3 regions of the Streptomyces sp. SCSIO 30461 genome follow, and region 2 is predicted to be linked to each of the others. Evidence: riboswitches for the same ligand, from Rfam matches in the RefSeq annotation. Region 2 holds a riboswitch; each other region holds the start of a gene.
The links. Region 2 has a riboswitch for thiamine pyrophosphate ahead of thiC (phosphomethylpyrimidine synthase ThiC). Riboswitches for the same ligand answer to the same signal wherever they lie in the genome.

Region 1: it holds a riboswitch for thiamine pyrophosphate, as region 2 does, so the genes downstream of both, V1460_RS26850 (FAD-dependent oxidoreductase) here and thiC (phosphomethylpyrimidine synthase ThiC) in region 2, are expected to answer to the same signal.
Region 3: it holds a riboswitch for thiamine pyrophosphate, as region 2 does, so the genes downstream of both, V1460_RS09065 (thiamine ABC transporter substrate-binding protein) here and thiC (phosphomethylpyrimidine synthase ThiC) in region 2, are expected to answer to the same signal.

What each region holds. Positions count from the first base shown of each region.
Region 1 covers NZ_CP146101.1:5,983,765-5,990,843, forward strand. The annotation lists gene thiE (thiamine phosphate synthase) at 1-512, opposite strand, end outside; gene V1460_RS26835 (Rv2175c family DNA-binding protein) at 774-1,139, opposite strand; gene V1460_RS26840 (FAD-dependent oxidoreductase) at 1,183-2,448, opposite strand; gene V1460_RS26845 (hypothetical protein) at 2,525-2,914, opposite strand; TPP riboswitch at 2,967-3,080, shown strand; gene V1460_RS26850 (FAD-dependent oxidoreductase) at 3,072-4,298, shown strand; gene thiS (sulfur carrier protein ThiS) at 4,295-4,513, shown strand; gene V1460_RS26860 (thiazole synthase) at 4,522-5,316, shown strand; gene pknB (Stk1 family PASTA domain-containing Ser/Thr kinase) at 5,493-7,079, shown strand, end outside.
Region 2 covers NZ_CP146101.1:190,724-197,802, forward strand. The annotation lists gene V1460_RS00870 (ISL3 family transposase) at 1-298, shown strand, start outside; gene V1460_RS00875 (SsgA family sporulation/cell division regulator) at 592-1,026, shown strand; gene V1460_RS00880 (YibE/F family protein) at 1,061-2,428, opposite strand; TPP riboswitch at 2,500-2,614, shown strand; gene thiC (phosphomethylpyrimidine synthase ThiC) at 2,608-4,404, shown strand; partial or broken gene V1460_RS00890 (NUDIX domain-containing protein) at 4,458-4,556, opposite strand; gene V1460_RS00895 (hypothetical protein) at 4,592-5,431, opposite strand; gene V1460_RS00900 (metallophosphoesterase) at 5,590-6,888, opposite strand; gene V1460_RS00905 (LacI family DNA-binding transcriptional regulator) at 7,048-7,079, opposite strand, start outside.
Region 3 covers NZ_CP146101.1:1,988,098-1,995,176, reverse strand. The annotation lists gene V1460_RS09075 (ABC transporter ATP-binding protein) at 1-848, opposite strand, end outside; gene V1460_RS09070 (iron ABC transporter permease) at 848-2,464, opposite strand; gene V1460_RS09065 (thiamine ABC transporter substrate-binding protein) at 2,557-3,645, opposite strand; TPP riboswitch at 3,733-3,843, opposite strand; gene rlmN (23S rRNA (adenine(2503)-C(2))-methyltransferase RlmN) at 3,911-5,017, opposite strand; gene V1460_RS09055 (hypothetical protein) at 5,414-6,223, shown strand; gene V1460_RS09050 (phosphatidate cytidylyltransferase) at 6,312-7,079, opposite strand, start outside.

The sequences.
Region 1 (7,079 bases), 5.8 Mb from region 2:
CCGCCGATCGCGAACCAGGGGCGGTCCTGCGGGAGCGCGGCCGTGCAGCGCACCAGATCGAGCCCGGGCGCCAGGCGGCCCGGTTTTGTGGGCGTGGGCCAGCAGGGCCCCGTGCAGTAGTAGTCGACTCCCGGCTGCACGGCCGCTGCGGCGGCTTCCTCCGGGGTGTGCGTGGAACGCCCGATGAGCACCTCGCCGCCGATGATGGCCCGGGCCGCCGGAACCGGCAGGTCGCCCTGACCCAGGTGCAGCACGTCGGATCCGACGGCATGTGCGACATCGGCCCGGTCGTTGACCGCGAGCAGCTTGCCGTGGCGGCGGCAGGCGTCGGCGAAGACGGCGAGGTGGTCGAGCTCCTCTCCGGCTTCCAGGCCCTTGTCCCTCAACTGCACGATGTCCACGCCGGAGGACAGCACGGCGTCCAGGAACTCGGGCAGGTCGCCCTGGCGCCTGCGGGCGTCGGTGCAGAGATAGAGCCGGGCGTCGGAGAGACGCGCGCGAGCGGTGGACATGGCTTTGTTCCCCCGTGGCTGGTTGGCTTGTCGGCTGCCCGGTGCGGACAGCTGCGGCGGTGGACGGCGGACCGCTCACGGAACACGGTCCGCCGAACACGCCGCTGCCCGGCGGACCGGCCGCACTCCGCCGATCGACCCTTGTCCGGTGCATCCGGCGCATCCGGCGCATCCGGCGCATCCGGCGCATCCGGTGCATCCGGCGCATCCGGTGTGGATCGGCGGGACAGGAGCCTGGACGGATCCGCCGGTTGGGAAGGTTCAGACGGCGAGCGCCTGGGCCCGGCGCTTCACCTCCGTACCGCGATTCTCGCTGAGCGCCTCGGCGGGGGTGCCCGGCAGGGTGGGGTCCGGGGTGAAGAGCCACTCCAGCATCTCTTCGTCGGTGAAGCCGTCGTCCCTCAGCAGGGTCAGGGTGCCGGTGAGTCCCTTGACCACCTTGTCGCCCTTGATGAAGGCGGCCGGCACCTGAAGTGTCCGGTTCTCGCCGCGGCGCACGGCGATCAGCTGACCCTCCTTGACGAGCTGGCGCACACGCGTCACCTCGACGTCGAGCATTTCCGCGATGTCAGGCAGGTGAAGCCAGGCGGGGACGAGGGCATCGATCTTTGCGTCAATCTCGGTCACAGGACAAGCCTGCCATCCCGCACTGACAGTCGGTAGCCGGGCCCTACTCGACTGCCGCCTTCAGAGGGACCCCGGGGTCCGCCGCACGGGCGGGGTCGAGCCGCGCGCCCGCCTCGATGAGCCGCCTGCCCTGGGTCACGTCTCGGGGCCTGCCGACCGCCAGCACGGCGGCCAGCACGTGACGCCCGTCGTCCGCCGTTCTCAGCCACAGCACGGACCAGCCGGAACCCACCGCCGGGTCACCCCGCCAAACGAGTGTTCCGGCCCCTTCGTGATGGCCTGCGTACTGCACGAAGCGCCCGAACTGCTCGGACCAGAAGTACGGCACCGGGTCGTAGCTCAGCGGCGGCTCGCCCCGCAGGTCACGCAGCACATTGGCGGCGACCGTACGCGGGCCCTGGAGGGCGTTGTCCCAGTGGTGCACGAGGAGCCGCCTGCCGTAGCGCCGCGAGGGGAAGGAGGCGCAGTCGCCGACCGCGTGGACATCGGGCAGCGTGGTGCGCAGCCGTTCGTCGGCGGTGATCGAGCCGTCCGGCCCGAGGGCGATGCCCGAGCCGGCGAGCCAGCGGGTCGCCGGACGCGCGCCCACACCCACGACCACCGCGTCGGCGTTCAGCCGCCTGCCGCCCGCGCCCCCGGCACCTGCCCCGGCGCGGGCACCGGGACCGGTCCCCACACCGGTTTCGACACCGGCACTCTCGGCGAGGACGACCGCCCCTGGCTCGACCGCGGCAACCCGTGCGCCGGTGATGAGCGAGGCGCCGCTCTCGGTGTACCAGCCGGCCATGGGCGCGGTCACCTCGGCCGGCAGAACGCCCGCGAGCGGCCGGTCGGCCGCCTCCACCACGGTTACCGCGCAGCCTGCCTGACGGGCGGCTGTGGCGAACTCCGCCCCGATCCAGCCCGCCCCGACGACCACGATGTCGTGCTTGCGCTCCAGCACCGGGCGCAGCCGCCGCGCGTCGTCCAGCGTGCGCAGCAGGTGGACTCCCTTGACCCCTTCGGTGCCGGGCAGCGTGAGGGGCTCGGCACCGGTGGCGACCACGAGGGTGTCGTACGGCACGGGGCCCGCCTCGGTGTCGAGCTCATGCGCGTCCGGGCGCAGTCCGCTGACCTCGCGGCCGAGGTGGAGTTCGACATCGATCGCCTCGAAGTCGACGTCGAGCGCGGAGCCCTCCGCGTTGCCGAGCAGCACGGCCTTGGAGAGCGGAGGCCGGTCGTAGGGCTGGTGCGGCTCGGCGCCGATCAGGGTGAGGCTGCCGGTGAAGCCCTGATCGCGCAGGGCGACCGCGGTCTGGGACCCGGCCATCCCGGCCCCCGCGATCACGACCCGGTGCTGTGCGGTGTGCTCGTTCACCGGACCAGCCTAGTCACCTGACGAGCCGTCAAGAAGGTTCCGGCTGCCGGTGGACCGCAACCCCTGCCGCGGCGGGCTCTGCCGGGAGCTCTTCGACGACACTCGTACCCCGGCCCTCCTCGGACTCCCACTCCCAGGCCTCCTCCAGCCTCACCCGCCCGTCCGGGAGTTGGACCACCGTGGAGACACAGTGTCCGGAAGACGTCGTTCCGTCCCCCTTCAGCTGGACGTAGCGGAAATCGAGCCGGTCACCGTCACGGGTGCCGACGAGATGTCCCCTGACCACGTCGCCACCCGCGTAGTCGGCCCAGATCCGACCGTCTAGCTCGTGATAGGCGAACCGTGTCCTGGTGCCCACCTGGCCGGGAGCCTGGTCCGCGGCGGGGGCGAGTACGAGTCCGTCGAGCGAACGGGCCACGGTGCGGGCTCCCTTACTGCGTGTTGCCGGGCGGAGTTAGGCTGACCACCGTACTGCTACTCGCGGGAGCCCGGCCGCACCGGGCTGAGAGGGAGGCTGAGGCGGCCTCCGACCGTACGAACCTGATCCGGGTCATGCCGGCGAAGGGAGGGTCCGGATGCCCGTGCATCCACGGACGACCGCTGACGTCCTGGTCGTCGGGGGCGGAATCATCGGCCTGGTGACGGCCTGGCGGGCGGCGCAGCGCGGACTGCGCACGGTGCTGGCCGACCCCGACCCCGGTGGCGGGGCCGCACAGGTCGCCGCCGGCATGCTGGCCGCCGTCACCGAGCTGCACTACGGGGAGGAGACCCTCCTCGGCCTCAATCTCGCCTCCGCCCGGCGCTATCCGGACTTCGTCGCTGAGCTGGAGGAGGCGAGCGGGCAGGACACCGGCTACCGCGCCTGCGGCACCCTCGCGGTCGCGCTGGACGCGGACGACCGCGCCCATCTGCGGGAGCTGCACGCGCTCCAGCGCCGTTGCGGTCTTGACTCGGTGTGGCTCACCGGCCGGGACTGCCGCCGACTCGAACCGATGCTCGCCCCCGGGGTCAGGGGCGGGCTTCGAGTGGACGGCGACCACCAGATCGACCCCCGGCGGCTCGCGAGTGCCCTGCTGGTGGCCTGCGAGCGGGCGGGGGTGGCCTTCCACCGCGCATGGGCGACCAGGCTCACGGTCGACGGCAACCGTGCCACCGGAGCGCTGCTCGGCCCACCCGGCACGCCGCCCGGCGAGAGCCCCGCCGGCGCGTCGCCCGAGCCCGCCGGCGTGTCGCATGAGGTGGACGCGGATCAGGTGGTGCTGGCCGCGGGCAGTCTCAGCGGCCGGCTGGCCGGAGTCCCCGACGAGATCCTGCCTCCGGTACGCCCGGTGAAGGGGCAGGTGCTGCGGCTCGCGGTGCCGGCCCCCCGCGCCCCGTTCCTGTCGCGGACCGTGCGGGCCGTGGTGCGGGGCAGCCAGGTGTACCTCGTACCCCGTGCGAACGGTGAGCTGGTCGTGGGTGCGACCAGCGAGGAACTCGGCTGGGACACCACGGTCACGGCCGGAGGGGTGTACGAGCTGCTGCGCGACGCCCATGAGCTGGTGCCGGGCATCACCGAACTGCCGCTCACCGAGACCCGCGCGGGGCTGCGCCCCGGCTCACCCGACAACGCGCCGCTGCTCGGGCCGACCGAGCTCCCCGGACTGCTGCTCGCCACCGGGCACTACCGCAACGGCGTGCTGCTCACCCCGGTGACCGGCGACGCCCTGGCCGACGCCCTGGTCTCCGGGGAACTGCCGGAAGAAGCCCGCCCTTTCACCCCCCACCGCTTCTCCCCCGCACGCCAGGAGGCGTCCGTATGAGCATGACCGTGAAGCCGACCGTCTCCGTCAACGGGGAGCCCCGGGAGATCGCCGCCGGCACGACGCTGGACACGCTGGTCGCGACGCTGACGGCGGCGTGCTCCGGTGTCGCGGCGGCCGTGAACGAGTCGGTCGTCCCGCGCAGCGAGTGGCCGGTGACGCCACTCGGCGACGGCGACCGGGTGGAGATCCTCACCGCGGTGCAGGGCGGGTGACCGGGGCCGTGGCGGACGACCGTTTCACCCTGGGCGGCGTCGAGTTCTCGTCCCGGCTGATCATGGGTACGGGAGGGGCGCCCAGTCTCGACGTCCTGGAGCGCGCGCTGGTCGCGAGCGGCACGGAGCTGACGACCGTGGCGATGCGGCGGCTGGATCCGACCGTACGGGGCTCCGTGCTGTCGGTGCTGGAACGGCTGGGCATCCGGGTGCTGCCGAACACCGCCGGCTGCTTCACCGCGGGCGAGGCGGTGCTCACGGCACGGCTGGCGCGGGAGGCGCTGGGCACGCGCTGGATCAAGCTGGAGGTGGTCGCCGACGAGCGCACCCTGCTGCCCGACCCGGTGGAGTTGCTCGACGCCGCCGAGGTGCTGGTGGACGACGGCTTCCTCGTGCTGCCTTACACCAACGACGATCCGGTGCTCGCTCGGAAGCTGGAGGAGGTCGGCTGTGCGGCGATCATGCCGCTGGGCTCACCGATCGGCTCCGGGCTCGGCATCCGCAACCCGCACAACTTCCAGCTGATCACCGAGCAGGCCGATGTCCCGGTGATCCTGGACGCGGGGGCGGGCACCGCATCGGACGCGGCCCTGGCGATGGAGCTGGGCTGCGCGGCGGTGATGCTCGCTTCGGCGGTCACCCGCGCGCAGGAGCCGGTGCTGATGGCCGCGGCGATGCGCCACGCGGTCGAGGCCGGCCGCCTGGCGCATCGCGCGGGCAGGATCCCGCGCCGCCACTTCGCCCAGGCGTCATCCCCGGTCGAAGGGCGCGCCGCACTGGATCCGGAGCGCCCGGCCTTCTGAGCGGCCGATCCCGTGCCGTGGCGCGCTGTCGGTGGCCCGTGGGCGGCCGACGGGCGCTGAGGCTACCCACCGGGGGCGGGCTTCCACTCCCGATGCGTCACAGGCGCGCTGCGGTACGGTGCCGGGGGCGGTCCTGAGGGAGAACGGTCCCTTGAACGGCTCGTAGACTCGCCTGCGTGGATACGACCCTTCAGGACCCTCTCGTCGGGCAGCTGCTCGACGGCCGCTACCGCGTCGACGCGCGCATCGCCGTCGGTGGGATGGCCACGGTCTACCGGGCCGTGGACATCCGGCTCGACCGGGTACTCGCCCTCAAGGTGATGCACCCGGAACTCGCCGCGGACGCGTCCTTCGTCGAGCGCTTCATCCGTGAGGCGAAGTCCGTGGCCCGGCTGTCCCACCCCAATGTGGTGGGGGTGTACGACCAGGGGGCGCAGGGCGCGTACGTCTTCCTGGCGATGGAGTACGTCCCCGGGTGCAATCTGCGCGATGTGCTGCGGGAACGTGGCGCGCTCCAGGCACGGGCCGCGCTGGACATCCTGGAGCCGGTACTCGCGGCACTCGGGGCGGCCCACCGGGCCGGGTTCGTGCACCGCGACATGAAGCCGGAGAACGTGCTCATAGGCGACGACGGCCGGGTCAAGGTGGCCGACTTCGGCCTGGTCAGGGCCGTGGGCTCCGTGACGAACACCACGGGCTCGGTGCTCGGGACCGTGTCGTACCTCGCACCGGAGCAGATCGAGTCGGGCACGGCCGGCACCGAGGCCGATGTGTACGCCTGTGGCGTGATGCTCTACGAGATGCTGACCGGCGCCAAGCCGCACACCGGTGACTCCCCCGCTCAGGTCCTCTACCAGCATCTGAACGAGGACGTGCCCGCACCGTCCGCCGCCGTGCCGGGGCTGCCCACCGAGCTCGACACGCTGGTGGCCGCCGCCACCGGCCGCGATCCACAGTCACGCCCGGCCGACGCGGTCGCGCTGCTGGCCCTCACGCGCGGGGCGCGCGCCGGTCTGAGCGACGCGCAGCTCGACGCCGTACCGCCGCAGTCCAGAGCCGTGGAGCACGACGCCGCCGGCGACCGTACGAGTGTGATCCCGCGTGCGGTCCCATCGGGGCAGGTCCCGGCGGGGCACGGCGCAGTGGGGCACGGGACCGCCCAGCAGGGCGGCGTCGAGCACACCAGCCGCCTGGTGCTGCCGGCCGACGCCCCCGAGGGCTTCGCTCCGCCGCGTCGGTGGCAGCGCCCCCGCCGGAGCGTGCTCGCGGTGGTCGTGGCCGCGCTGCTGCTCCTCGGGGTGGGCACGGGGGTCTGGTACGTCAACTCAGGACAATTCACCCGGGTGCCCTCCGTACTCGGCAAGACCGAGGCGGAGGCGAGGAAGCGCCTCACCGACGCCGGCCTGGACGTCGAGCCGTCCAGGAAGGACTACAGCGACATCTACGAGCGCGGGACCGTCATGGCCGCCGACCCCGCACAGGGCAAGCGCATCCGGCAGAACGGTTCGGTGACGCTGGTGATCTCGCGGGGGCCCGAGATCGTCGACGTCCCCAAGCTGCAGGGGCTGAACCTCGCCGACGCGCGCAATGCCCTGCGCAAGGCCGGTCTGGCTCCGGGCGCGGTCACCAGGAAGTTCGACGAGAATGCCGCGCAGGGCACCGTCACCGACTCGGATCCGGTGGCCGGCATCGGTGTGCGCGCGGACTCGGCGGTGGCGCTGGTCGTCAGCAAGGGCGCGCCGATCGGCGCCCCGGGAATCGTC
Region 2 (7,079 bases):
CCACCACGCCCCCGACCGCTCCGCGATCTCCGCCGCCCGCCACCGCTTCTTCACCCACGTCGCCGACCACGCCCACCTGCACGAACTCCTCACCCTCGCCGAGACCATCGAGCAGTGGTGGGACGGCATCGAGACCTACCTGACCACCGGCATCACCAACGCCGCCTCCGAAGGCAACAACCGCCTCATCAAGCTCGAAGCGCGTAACGCCTTCGGCTTCCGCAACCGCGCCAACCAGCGCCTACGCTCACGCTGTGCGACCACCCGCCGGAGCCGACGGCAGGCGCACCCCCACTAAATTCGAAGACCCGTGTTAGCCCGCTCGGGGGAAGGTGGACATGAATCCATCCGGCCGGGCGAGGGTCCTGGTGGGCGGGAATGCCGCTTCTCACCATGCCTATCTCGGCCTTCCTGGTGGCCACGCCCTGATGGGCGCAAATGGAATATGCACGCGGCATCCCGCTTGATGGGCGCTCTCTGTCAGTATCTGAAAAATCACTCCTTGTGATCTCCGGGCATGTGCAGCACCATGTCGGGCAAGAGGGCCAGTGCAAGGCGTTCCTTGGCCGTTTCATCTACTGCGGGGTACTGATGCGCGAGTCTGTTCGGGCCGAGGTCCTGATGAGCTTCTTGGTCTCCGAGGAGCTGTCCTTTCGGATCCCGGTGGAACTCCGATATGACACGGAGGATCCGTATGCGGTTCGGATGACCTTCCATTTGCCCGGCGATGCCCCCGTAACCTGGGCCTTCGCCCGCGAGCTGCTCTTGGACGGCATGGGCGCACCCAGTGGAGAGGGCGATGTGCGCATCGCGCCGACCGGCTCGGAGGCGGGCTCCGAGGTCGCCATCCGGCTCCAAGTCGGAACCGAGAGGGCGCTGTTCCGGGTGAGCGCCGCTCCCCTCGTCGCGTTCCTCGATCGCACGGACAAGCTCGTGCCACTCGGCCAGGAGCGCACACTCGGCGACTTCGAGGAGCATCTGGAGGAGACACTCGGGCGCATCCTCGCGGAGGAGAACGCCGGTTGAGGACTTCCGGTGGGGATCCGCGTGCCCGTGCTGCTCACTTACGGCGCCGACGGCCCTTGCCGCCGCGAGCCGGTGCTGCCGCACCGGCAGTAGTGGTGCCCGGGCGGTCGGCGGAGACCACCAGGGCAGCCAGCGCGGTCGTCAGCGGGACCGATGCGACGAGTCCGATCGAGCCCACCAGCGTCCGCACGATCTCCTCGGCCACCAACTCGCTGGTGGCGACCGTGCCTACGCTGGACTGCGCGATGGAGAACAGCAGCAGCAAGGGCAATGACGCGCCCGCGTAAGCGAGTACGAGGGTGTTGACCACTGACGCGATATGGTCCCGGCCGATCCTGATCGCTGACTGGTACAGCTTGCGCGGACCCATCGTGGGATCGGCCTGGTGCAGTTCCCACACGGCCGAGGTCTGGGTCACCGTCACATCGTCCAGCACACCCAGCGAACCGATGAGCACGCCGGCGAGCAGCAGACCGGACATGTCGATCTCCGGGAAGAGACCGTGGATCAGACCGGTGTTGTCGTCCGTGTTCCCGCCCAGCACCGCCCAGCCGATGAACAGCGAACCCAGCAGCCCGATCAGCAGCAGCGAGATGAGGGTTCCCAGCACCGCTACCGAGGTGCGGGCTGAGACCCCATGGCACATGTACAGCGCGATCAGCATGATTGCGCTCGCCCCGACCACCGCCACCGCCAGCGGATTCGAGCCCTGCAGAATCGCGGGCAGGATGAAGAGGGTGAGCACAGCGAAACTCACGGCCAGCGCGATCAGTGCCATCACCCCGCGCATCCGCCCCACCAGGACCACGGCGAGCGCGAAGAGTCCGGCGAGCAGCGCCATCGGCAGCTCCCGGTCCACATCGGTGACCGAGTACTGGAGCTCGCGGGGCGCGTCGGGGGCGTAGGCCACCACCACACCCTGGTCTGCCTGAAGTTGCCGTGAGGAGTCAGGCTGCACGATCTCGACGAACGTACGCCCCTTGTCCTTACCGGTGGTGACCTCGACGGTGGCCTTTCCACACGCATCCTGCTGCGAGTCTGGATCGGCGCGCCCCTCAGGGGTGGTGGTGTCCCCGGTAGGCGGCACCTGTCCGGCGTTCACGTCGGCGCAGTCGACCCGTTCGACCCGCACCACCCGCCCCTGCTCGGTCTGTCGGTCGAAGCCGACACCGGTGCGTTCGTGGTCCGGCGCACCGCCCGGCCACAGCACCACCAGACCCACCGCCACGGCGGCGGCGAAGGGGATCACCACCGCGGCGATGATCCGTCGCAGATGACGCGACACGGGCGCGGCCGGTCCGTGCCCGTGGCTGTGTGCGTGGACGGGCACGGGAGTGTGCCCGGGGCCGTGGGCGCCATCCGGCTCGTGGTCGGGTCCATGGGGCTGCGGCGAGGAAGTCACCGCCAGATCATCCCAACCCCGGAGGGGGCCCACTGTTCAGCACGCCAGACGGGGCGCTAGCGTGGTGACACCTTTGCACACGCGGGAGCTCGGAGCACCGGGCTGAGAGGGCGCTGAGACCAGCTGCGCCGACCGCCGAACCTGTTACCGGGTAATGCCGGCGTAGGGAGTAGGTCACGATGACCGTTCAGGACACACGCATGCCCCCCTCCGGCCCGAACGAGGGTGAGAACGAGGGCGGGAAGTCCATCGGCTGGCACAAGGGATACATCGAGGGCTCACGCCCCGACATCCGCGTGCCGGTCCGTCAGGTGCACCTCACCAATGGCAAGGACGTGACCCTGTACGACACGTCCGGACCGTATACCGATCCGCACACCGACACCGATGTCCGCCGCGGGCTGTCACCGCTGCGCGAGAACTGGATCATCGCCCGCGGAGACACCGAGGAGTACGCCGGCCGCCCCGTCCGCCCGGAGGACGACGGGATCAAGCACACCTCGCCGCGCGGCGGGCTGCGCAACCTTGACGCGGTCTTCCCGGGCCGCCCGCGCCAGCCCCGCCGCGGCCGCGGCGGACAGGCGGTGACCCAGCTCGCGTACGCCCGCCGCGGTGAGATCACCCCGGAGATGGAGTACGTGGCCATCCGGGAGAACGTCTCCCCCGAGGTCGTACGCGAGGAGATCGCCGCCGGGCGCGCCGTGCTCCCGGCGAACGTCAACCACCCCGAGATCGAGCCGATGATCATCGGCAAGCGGTTCCTGGTGAAGGTCAACGCCAACATCGGCAACTCCGCCGTGACCTCCTCCATCGAAGAGGAGGTGGAGAAGATGACCTGGGCGACCCGCTGGGGCGCGGACACGGTCATGGACCTCTCCACCGGCCGCAACATCCACACCACCCGCGAGTGGGTGCTGCGCAACTCCCCCGTGCCGATCGGCACCGTGCCGCTCTACCAGGCCCTGGAGAAGGTCGACGGCAGGGCAGAGGAGCTGACCTGGGAGATCTACAAGGACACCGTCATCGAGCAGGCCGAGCAAGGCGTCGACTACATGACGGTCCACGCCGGAGTGCTGCTGCGGTATGTGCCGCTGACCGCGCGCCGCAAGACCGGAATCGTCTCGCGCGGCGGCTCGATCATGGCGGCCTGGTGCCTCGCGCACCACAAGGAGTCGTTCCTGTACGAGAACTTCGATGAGCTCTGCGAGATCCTCGCCGCGTACGACGTGACGTACTCGCTCGGCGACGGACTGCGGCCTGGCTCGATCGCGGACGCCAACGACGAGGCGCAGTTCGCCGAGTTGAGGACGCTGGGCGAGCTCAACCGGATCGCCAAGCGGCACAACGTGCAGACCATGATCGAGGGGCCGGGGCACGTCCCGATGCACAAGATCAAGGAGAACATCGACCTCCAGCAGGAGATCTGCGAGGAAGCGCCGTTCTACACCCTGGGCCCCCTGACGACGGATGTGGCGCCCGCCTACGACCACATCACCTCGGGCATCGGCGCCGCAATGATCGCCTGGTGGGGCACGGCGATGCTCTGCTACGTCACGCCCAAGGAGCATCTGGGCCTGCCGAACCGGGACGACGTCAAGACCGGCGTCATCACCTACAAGATCGCCGCCCATGCCGCCGACCTCGCCAAGGGCCACCCGGGTGCCCAGGAGTGGGACGACGCTCTGTCGGACGCCCGCTTCGAGTTCCGCTGGGAGGACCAGTTCAATCTGGCTCTGGACCCGGACACGGCGCGGGAGTTCCATGACGAGACACTGCCCGCGGAACCGGCGAAGACCGCGCACTTCTGCTCGATGTGTGGGCCGAAGTTCTGCTCGATGAAGATCAGCAGAAGCATCACAGAGCAGTTCGGCGGCGACTCGGAGGCTACACCGGAGGAGATCGAGGCCGGGATGCTGGAGAAGTCAAAGGAGTTCGCGGCTTCCGGTAACCGCGTCTATCTTCCGCTGGCTGACTGACCTGCGCAAACGAGGCTGACCGACGATATTCCGGGGAGTCGTCGGTCCGCCTTGCCCCCGCCGGGAAGGGCGCACAGATCGTTGTCGCGTCGACGCTGGAGCAGGATGCGCCCCTGTTCGTCGGTGACGACAGCCGAAGCTGCGACGACCATGCTGTTCGGCTTGGGTGCGTTCGGGTCGTTCTTCCCTAGTCCGGCTGGTGTTCCGGCGGTCCGAAGTCCGGGCTGGTGAAGTCCGGGCTGGTGAAGGCCGGACGGGACGAGCCCGATGAACCCTCGCTGGGGCTGGTGAAGTCGGGGCCGCTGTAGCCGACCTTCGGGATGCGGTTGAGCGGACGGGGTGTGCCGGACGAAACACCTGCGCTCGGGTCGGCCAGTGCGGAGCGGAGGAACGGGATGACGCCTCGTTCCAGTAGCGCGTGGCGCCAGGCTTCGCGGGCCCGGGCGACCTCCGCCACCTCCTCCGGGACCACGCCGCTTGTCTCGTCGGCGGGAACCTCCGTCGCGCTGTTGCGCAGTGCGGTGATCAGCAGCCCTATCACCGCCGCGAGTAGGCTCACCGCTGTGAGCGCCCCGAAGAACCAGCCTGCTGCCAGCAAGGTCCGGGCGAAGGACGGTTCGGGCTTGAGGGCCTTCAGCACATAGCCCACGAAGAGCAGGATCACCGCGGTGGTACCGGCCAGTACGGGTGCCAGCACGGTGAGCACCGCGCCGAGGCCGGCGCCTGAGCCGGGTTCCGACAGGTCGGACGAAGCGAGGTCGATCGTGCTGCCGTCGGCGGATGAAGGCGCGTGGGAAGAGCGCAGTTCTTCGCGGACCTTGACGAAGTGTTCGTACTCGGCGGCGGCCGCGCTGGTTATCAGTGCGGTGGCGCCGAGCGCCATGGTGCGCAGCTGTTCGGTGTTGAGCCGTTCACCGACCGCGGCGAGATCCGGGCGGTCGTGTGCCTGGCGCAGCACGTCATCGAGGATCCGCTCGTACGCGGCGCGATCCTCGGACAGCAGGTGCGGAGCGCTTTTCATCTGCATCCCCCGATGCTCCGTAGGGCCGTATCGCCCGCTTGGGTGGGCGGTTGGGCGGAAACGGAGGAGAGCCTGCTACGGATAAGCCGATGGTAGAGCGGTCACGGCACGGGGTGACAGGGGGTTTCCGGAAATCGCTGATGTCGTATCGCCGTGAAATTTCCTCAGTCGGCGAGTGGAAGCCGGACCACCAGCAGTTTTCCGGCCATGGTCACTCCGCCGTCCATGGCGATCGCCAGCCCGCTCGCGTACACATGCGGACCGTCGACCACCGGCCCTGAGCTTTCCTCGCCGTCGGCGGCGTCCTCGGTCCCGACCTGCCCGAGGAGATAGGGGATCGGGCTGTGGCCGTGCACGACACGTGTGCCGCCGTATGCGGCGAGCAGTTCGCGCACCGCTTCCGGTCCCTCCTCGTCGTCACGGAAGGAGAAGCGCTTGGTGAACTTGCGGAACAGGTCCCAGCACTCGTCCGCGTCGTTTCGGGTCAGGATCTCGTGGACGGTGTCGTTGACCTCCTCGATGGTGGTGCCGTACTCCAGGTACGCGGTCGTGTCGGAGTGCAGCAGCAGATGACCGTCCTCCTCGGCCACCGCGTCCAGCCGGGACATCCACTGGAGGTGGACGTCCTGGAGCCGGTCCATGTCGTTCTTCTGGCCTCCGTTGAGGAGCCAGGCGGCCTGGAAGGTGGCGGTTCCGGCGCCGGAGTTGACCGGGGTGTCGCTGAAGCGTTTGGCGCCGATCAACAGGAGTTCGTGGTTGCCCATCAGGGCCTTGCAGTAGCCGCCTGCCGCCGCGGCTTCCGCGGAGAGCCGCATGACGAGGTCGATCACGCCGATCCCGTCGGGACCGCGGTCGGTGAAGTCGCCGAGGAACCACAGCCGGGTGTTGCCGGCGGCCCAGTTGCCGTCGGAGTCGATCAGGCCCTGCTCGGTGAGCGCGGCGACGAGTTCGTCCAGGTACCCGTGGACATCGCCGACGACGTACAGGGGGCCGAGGCCGTCGGGTGCCTGCTGTGGTGCCTCGGCGGCAGCGAGTTCCACCTGCACGGTGTCCCCGCGGCGGCTGATGACGGGCAGGTCGCGCTCGGTGGGGGTGTAGCCCTCAGGGAGTTCGTCGCCCGGCAGAGCGTTGCCCGGGTGGACGGGAGGCTGGGCAGGGGCAGGGGCAGGGGCAGGGGCAGGGGCAGGGGCAGGGGCAGTGCGGGGGTCACTGGGGACCGCGGGAGCGCCCATGCCCTCCGCGGTCGACTGCTCGGCGGACGACTCCGGCAGCGGCTCGGTGTGCGCGGGCACCGGTTCGGGATGCACGGGCTCCTGTTCCGGACGCTCGGGCATCCCGTCGGGCAGGGGGACCTGCGACTGCACCGGGACCTGTGCGTACGGAGGCACCCGAAAGTCGCGCACCGTGTCCGTCCGCACCACGGGTCCCTGACCGGCCCCCTGAGTCATCGACCCCTCCACCACCGTCGCGCCGCCGTACACCGTCGGACCGTCCTGGTCGGGGAGCTCCGCGGTGTCGTGCGCCCATCATAGGAATGCGGCCCGTGTTGTGTGATGCACCAGGGGTGCTGAATCCGGGTACACCCCGAATTCACAGACCGTTTCGCCCGGATTTGGGGGCTCTCAGTCCTGGGACGGCGAGCGTGGCGGGCTGA
Region 3 (7,079 bases), 1.8 Mb from region 2:
AGGCCGTCCCCGGCAGCGACCAGGCTGACGCCCGCCGGGCGGACCAGCAGGCCGCAGGGGCCGTCAGGGGGGCCGCCCGGGACCGGGATGTCGCCCCAGGGGGTACTTGCCGCCCGGCCGCTGACCTCCGCGGGCACGATGTTGTCGAAGCCGAGGAAGCGGGCGACGAACGCGGATGCCGGGCGCTGCCACACCTCGCGCGGGGTGCCGCTCTGGGCGATGGCTCCGTCCCGCATGACGACGACCCGGTCGGCGAGCGCGAAAGCCTCGCCCTGGTCGTGCGTCACGGCGAGCACGGTGGTGCCCAGCCGCTGGAAGAGGCCGCGCAGTTCGGCCACGAGACGCTCCCTGAGCGTACGGTCGAGCTGGCCGAGGGGTTCGTCCAGCATCAGCAGCCTGGGACGTGGGGCGAGTGCCCGGGCGAGGGCGACGCGCTGCTGCTCACCACCGGACAGGGAGGCAACGGCCCGCCGCCCGGCGCCCGGGAGCCCGACGAGGTCGAGCAGCTCAGCCACCCGCCGCTGCTGCTCCGCACGGGGCATTCCGTGCATGCGCAGGCCGAAGGCGACGTTCCCCGCCACATCGCGCTGCGGGAACAGCTGATGGTCCTGGAACATCAGGCCCACCTCGCGCCGGTGCACTGGCACGTGCGTCTGGTCCGCTCCGCCGAGCAGCACCCGGCCGCCGGACAGCGGCTGGAGTCCGGCGACGGCGCGCAGCAGCGTGGACTTGCCACTGCCGCTCGGGCCGAGCACGCAGACGATCTCATGGTCGGCGACCGCGAATTCCACCGCATCGAGTACCGCACGCTGCCCGAACCGTACGGTCGCGGCCTCCAGCGTCAGCATCAGAACTCCCCTGCGGATCGGTCGGGCCGGATGCGTTCGAGCAGCAGCAGGGCCGCCGCGCAGACCAGCATGAGGATGGTGGACAGCGCCATCGCCTGCCCGTAGTTGAGCTCTCCCGGGCGGCCGAGCAACCGTGCCACAGCGACCGGAAGGGTGGGGTTGTCCGGGCGGGCGATGAACACGGTCGCCCCGAACTCACCGAGCGAGACGGCGAAGGCGAAGCCCGCGGCCACCAGCAGCGCCCGGCGGACCAGCGGCAGATCGACCTCCCGCCAGGCACGCAGCGGCGAGGCGCCGAGCACCGCCGCCGCCTCGCGCAGCCGCACGTCCACGGCGCGCAGCACCGGCAGCATGGTGCGCACCACGAACGGCACCCCGACCAGGGCCTGGGCGAGGGGCACCAGGATCCAGGTGGCGCGCAGATCGAGCGGAGGCTCGTCAAGGGTGATCAGGAAGCCGAAGCCCACGGTGACGGCGGAGACCCCGAGCGGCAGCATGAGCAGCGCGTCGAAGCCGCGGACCAGCCGCCCGGCCCTGCGGGTCAGGGCGGCGGCCGCCAGTCCGCCGATCAGCAGGGCGATGGCGGTTGCGGCGAGCGCGTACCGCAGGGAGCTCCAAACCGCCTCGATGGGGGGCACCAGGAAGGTGCCTCCGCTGGCCTCCGCCGACTTGAGCGCCTCGTAGAAGGCGAATCCGTGACCGCCGGGGCCGTCGAGGGATCGTTCGACCAATACGGCGAGCGGTGCCAGGATCAGCAGGCCGATGGTGGAGAGCACACCCGCGAACAGGGCCCACTGGCCCGCGCCGCGCGGCGGGTGCGCGGTCAGCGCCGGGTCGACCAGCTTCAAGGCCGACTCCCGGCGCCGTACGGTCCAGGCGTGTACGGCGAGGATGGCGCCGACTGCGGCGAACTGGATCAACGTCAGCACGGCGGCGGTGGGGAGGTCGAGCCGGTCGGCGGTCTGCCGGTAGATCTCCACCTCGACCGTCGAGTAGGCGGGGCCGCCCAGGATCTGGACGATGCCGAAGGAGGTGAAGGTGAACAGGAACACCATCAGCGCCGCCGCTGCCACCGCCGGGGTCAGCGCGGGCAGGGTCACGCTCCGCCAGGCGGCGAACCGCCCGGCGCCGAGCACCCGGGCTGCTTCCTCCTGGCGCGGGTCGAGCTGGGACCACAGTCCGCCGACCGTCCTTACGACGACGGCGTAGTTGAAGAAGACATGGGCGAGGAGGATCGCCCACACGGTCGTGTCGAGGCGTATGCCCCACAGCTCGTCGAGCAGCCCGCCACGGCCGAGCAGCGCCAGGAAGGCGGTGCCGACGACCACGGTCGGCAGTACGAACGGCACGGTGACGACCGCGCGCAGCAGTTGCTTTCCCGGGAAGGCGAAGCGGGCGAAGACATAGGCGGCGGGCAGCGCGAGCAGCAGGGTGAGTGCAGTGGAGGCCAGCGCCTGCCACAACGTGAACCAGAGGATGTCCAGAATGTCCGGCCTGCTCAGCACCTCGCCGATGTGGCCGAACCGCCAGGAACCGTCCGGTCTGAGCCCGCGTCCCACGATCCCGGCCACGGGGTAGGCGAAGAAGACGGCGAAGAACGCGACGGGCACGGCCATCAGGGCGAGCCGCGCCGCGTTCCCCCGGCGGCTCCGCTGGGTCCCGGGCGTTTCGGGGATCCCCGGGCGCCCTGGTGTCCGCGGGTGTTCGCCTACTTCAGGACGAGAGAGGACCACGACTGGATCCACTGGTCGCGGTTGTCGGCGATCTTCTTCGGCTCCATGGTCTCGGGCTTGTCGACTACCGCGCCGAAGCGCGTGAACAGCGGAGGCAGCTCGGCGTCGTCCACGACCGGGTTGACGAACATGTTGAGCGGCATGTCCTCCTGGAACTTCTTGCTGATCAGGAAGTCCAGCAGGGCCTTGCCGCCGGCCTCGTTCTTCGCACCCTTGAGCAGGCCAGCGGCTTCGATCTGGCGGAAGCAGGTACCTGTGGCGACTCCGGTCGGCGCCTCCTCGGGCTGTGGCTCGGAGTAGAGCACCTCGACCGGCGGGCTGGAGGCGTAGGAGACGACCAGCGGCCGGTCGCCCTTGGCCTTCCTGCCCCCGGCGGAACCGGAGAACTCCTGGTTGTAGGCGAGTTCCCAGCTGTCCACCACCTTGACGCCGTTGGCCTTGAGCTTGGCCCAGTAGTCCTTCCAGCCCTCGTCGCCGTACTTCGCGGCGGTACCGAGGAGGAAGCCGAGGCCCGGCGATGAGCGTTCGGCGTTCTCGACCACGAGGAGGTTCCTGTACGCGGGCCTCGCCAGGTCCTCGAAGCTCTGCGGCGGGGCCAGCTTCTTGTCGGTGAAGTACTTCTTGTCGTAGTTGACGCAGATGTCGCCGGTGTCGATCGGCGTGACCCGGTGCCCGTCCTTGTCCAGCCGACGGTCATCGGGGACGCGGTCCAGGCCCTTGGCCTCGTACGGGGTGAAGATTCCGTTGTCCAGGGCCCTGGAGAGCGTGGTGTTGTCGACGCCGTAGAACACATCGCCCTGGGGGGAGCCCTTCGTGAGGATCTCCTTGTTGAGGGCCGCGACGGCGTCACCGCTCTTGAGCACCTTGACCGTGTAACCCGTCTGCCGGGTGAACTCCTTCAGCACCGCCGGGGTGGCGGCGAAGGAATCATGGCTGACGAGCGTGACGGTCTTGGACCCGGTCCCGGAGTTGTTGTCCCCGGACTCCCCACCGCAGCCCGCGAGCGTGCCGGCGCCGAGGGTCGCGGCCAGCGCCGCGAACGTGATCTTCTTGGTGGTGCTCACTGAGCTTCCTCCTGGGGTGACCAGGAAGAGACGCGGCCCTGCCCGGCGGCGGATCCAAGGAGTCCGCTGCCGGGCAGGGTGCAACAGCTTGAGTCTCGTCCGAACTTCCTACCCGGAATGACCCGGGCGAGGTTCAGAGGGTCTGCGGTCCGGAAATCACCGCACTCTCAGCGCTGTGGCGCTCCCCTGTCGGAATATGTGAATGTTCGAGGCCAGAGTACATGGGCCTCCGGCGGCACCGCCGGAGGCCCACACCGCCGCAGGCTCAGCGCTCGGACGCGGCGAGCTGCCCGCAGGCCCCGTCGATCTCCTGACCCCGGGTGTCGCGCACGGTGACCGGCACCCCATGAGCGGCGATCGCCTCGACGAACGCCTTCTCGTCCTCGGGACGGGAGGCGGTCCACTTGGAACCCGGGGTGGGATTCAGCGGGATCAGGTTGACATGCACCCGCTTGCCCTTGAGCAGCCGTCCCAGCAGGTCTCCGCGCCACGCCTGGTCGTTGATGTCCCGGATGAGGGCGTACTCGATGGAGATCCGGCGGCCGGACTTCTCCGCGTACTCCCAGGCGGCGTCCAGCACCTCCCGCACCTTCCAGCGGGTGTTCACCGGCACGAGGGTGTCGCGCAGCTCGTCGTCGGGTGCGTGCAGTGACACGGCGAGCCGGCACTTGAAGCCCTCGTCGGCGAACCGCAGCATCGCCGGGACCAGACCGACGGTGGAGACGGTGATGCCGCGCTGCGAGAGCCCGAGGCCGTCCGGCTCGGGATCGGTCAGCCGGCGGATGGCTCCGACGACCCGGTTGTAGTTGGCGAGCGGCTCACCCATGCCCATGAAGACGATGTTGCTGAGCCGCGCGGGTCCGCCGGGGACCTCCCCGTCGCGCAGCGCCCGCATACCGTCCACGATCTGGTGCACGATCTCGGCGGTCGACAGGTTGCGGTCCAGGCCCGCCTGACCGGTCGCGCAGAACGGACAGTTCATCCCGCAGCCGGCCTGCGAGGAGATACACATGGTGACCCGGTCCGGGTAGCGCATCAGCACAGACTCGACCAGCGTGCCGTCGTGCAACCGCCACAGTGTCTTGCGGGTGGTGTCGTCGTCGCATGAGATATGCCGGACGACCGACATCAGATCGGGCAGCAGCTCTGCGGCGAGGCGCTCCCGGGACGCCACCGGGATGTCGGTCCACTGGACGGGGTCGTGCGCGTACCGCGCGAAGTAGTGCTGGGACAGCTGCTTCGCGCGAAACGGCTTCTCTCCGATCGCGGCCACCGCGTCCTTGCGCTCGGCGGGCGAGAGGTCGGCGAGGTGCCGCGGGGGCTTCTTGGCTCCGCGAGGCGCGACGAAAGTGAGTTCTCCGGGCTTAGGCATGGCCGTACCAGTGTCGCAGATCGAATTTCATGACCTGCGCCCGAAGCCTCGGACGAGCGTGACATCGGGCCTCGCGGGCCGCCGAATCGCCTTGGACAGCCACCGGACGGCCCGGCGATCAGGAGATCAGGAGATCAGGAGATCCTGACATCGGCCGGGTCGCCGCCTGGTCGTAGTCATCGCCTGCCACGCGCGAGAGTCCTGCGACGCCGCGGGCTCCATGCAGGAGTGGAGCCGGTCCCCACCGCCATGGAACCGGTCCCCACCGCTATGGAACCGGTCCCCACCGCCGTGGAACAGGGCGCCGCCTCCCGGCGACGATCCGCTATCGCGGGATCGCCCCTTCGGGGTCAGGCTGGAATTCCACACGTCGTCGTAGTCCCGAGGGGCGCGCCCATGGCAGCCGTGGCCGATTCCGCAGTGGGCAGGTGGCTCGCGGGCTTCCTGGAGCAGCCGGTCGTGGGGATGGCGCCGTGGATCCTCTTCGCCGTCCTCTCCGGCCCTGGGCGCTTCGAGATCGCGGTGCTGATCTCCCTCGGGATCTCGATCGTCTTCGTCGTGCTCGGCAGGCTGCTGCACCCGGGCACCTCGTTCAAGATCCTCGAAGTCGCGGACGTGGTCTTCTTCGCGGTGCTGGCGATCATCGGCGCGACCGCGAGCGAGGGCACGCACCAGTGGCTGGAGACGTACGCCGACGAGGTGGCCAATGTCGCCCTCGCGGTCATCGCCTTCGGCTCCATGGCGGCCCGGGTGCCCTTCACGGTGCAGTACGCACGCGAGCAGGTGGACCGCCAGTACTGGGACACCCCGGCCTTCATGCGGACCAATTACCTGATCACGGCAGTCTGGGGGCTCATATTCCTGACGGCCGCCGTGTCGGGCGGTGTCGGCGATCTCGTCATCCGCGAGCCGGACAACATCTGGACCTCGTGGATCGTCCCCATCCTGGCGATCATCATCGCGATCCGCTTCACCGAGTGGTACCCGGACCGCGTGCGTGCCAGGGCACGCGGCAGCGATGACCTACCGACGGCGAGCGGGTTCCTCTTCCCCTTGGTCGGACTGCTGATTCCGGTGGGCATCGTCGTCCTGATCGTGGAGGACACGATGTGGCTGGGCATCGCCTTGATCGTCATCGGCGTACTGGGAGCCCGGGTGCTCAAGCCCGACTCCGATGAGGAGGGCGCCAAGCGTCCCGTCGGCTGAACGTCGGACTGCGAGGTCAGGACAGATGACGAAGTGGGCCCACCCCGGCGATGCCGGGGTGGGCCCACTTCGTCGTATGACGTGTTCGTCAGCCTGCGCCGACGAACAGCACGAACAGCAGCCACGCGACCGGTGCGGTCGGCAGCAGCGAGTCAAGGCGGTCCATGATGCCTCCGTGCCCCGGCAGTAGCGTGCCCATGTCCTTGATGCCGAGGTCGCGCTTGATCATCGACTCGCCGAGGTCGCCCAGGGTGGCGCTCGCGGCGATCGCCAGACCCAGCAGCACTCCCTGCCACCAGGTGCCGCCGTCGATCAGCAGCGGCACGCAGAGCGCACCGGCGCCCATCCCGAAGGCCACGGCGCCGAACAGGCCCTCGCGGGTCTTCCCGGGGCTGATGCGGGGCGCCAGCTTGTGCTTGCCGAAACGCCAGCCGATCGCATATGCCCCGGTGTCACTGACCACGGTCAGCAGCAGGAAGGTGAACACCCGCTGGGGCCCGTCGCCGGCGGTGAGCATCATCGACACGAACGTGGCCAGGAACGGCACGTAGAACGTGGCGAAGAGCCCAGCCGTCACATCCTTGAGATAACCGTCCGGGGATTCGGTCATCCGCCAGACCAGCACGGCCAACGCGGTGAACGCCGTGGCCACCCACGCGCCCTCCGCGCCGCGCGCGTAGCCGGCCACGACCATCCAGGCACCGCCCACCGCGAGCGGCACCAGGGGCGCGTTGATCCCCTTGCGCTCCTTGAGGCGCGAGGTCAGCTCCCACAGACCGACGACCACGGCAGCCGCGATCACCGCCACGAAAACAGCCTTGACGATGAACAGCGACGCGATGATCACCGCGCCGAG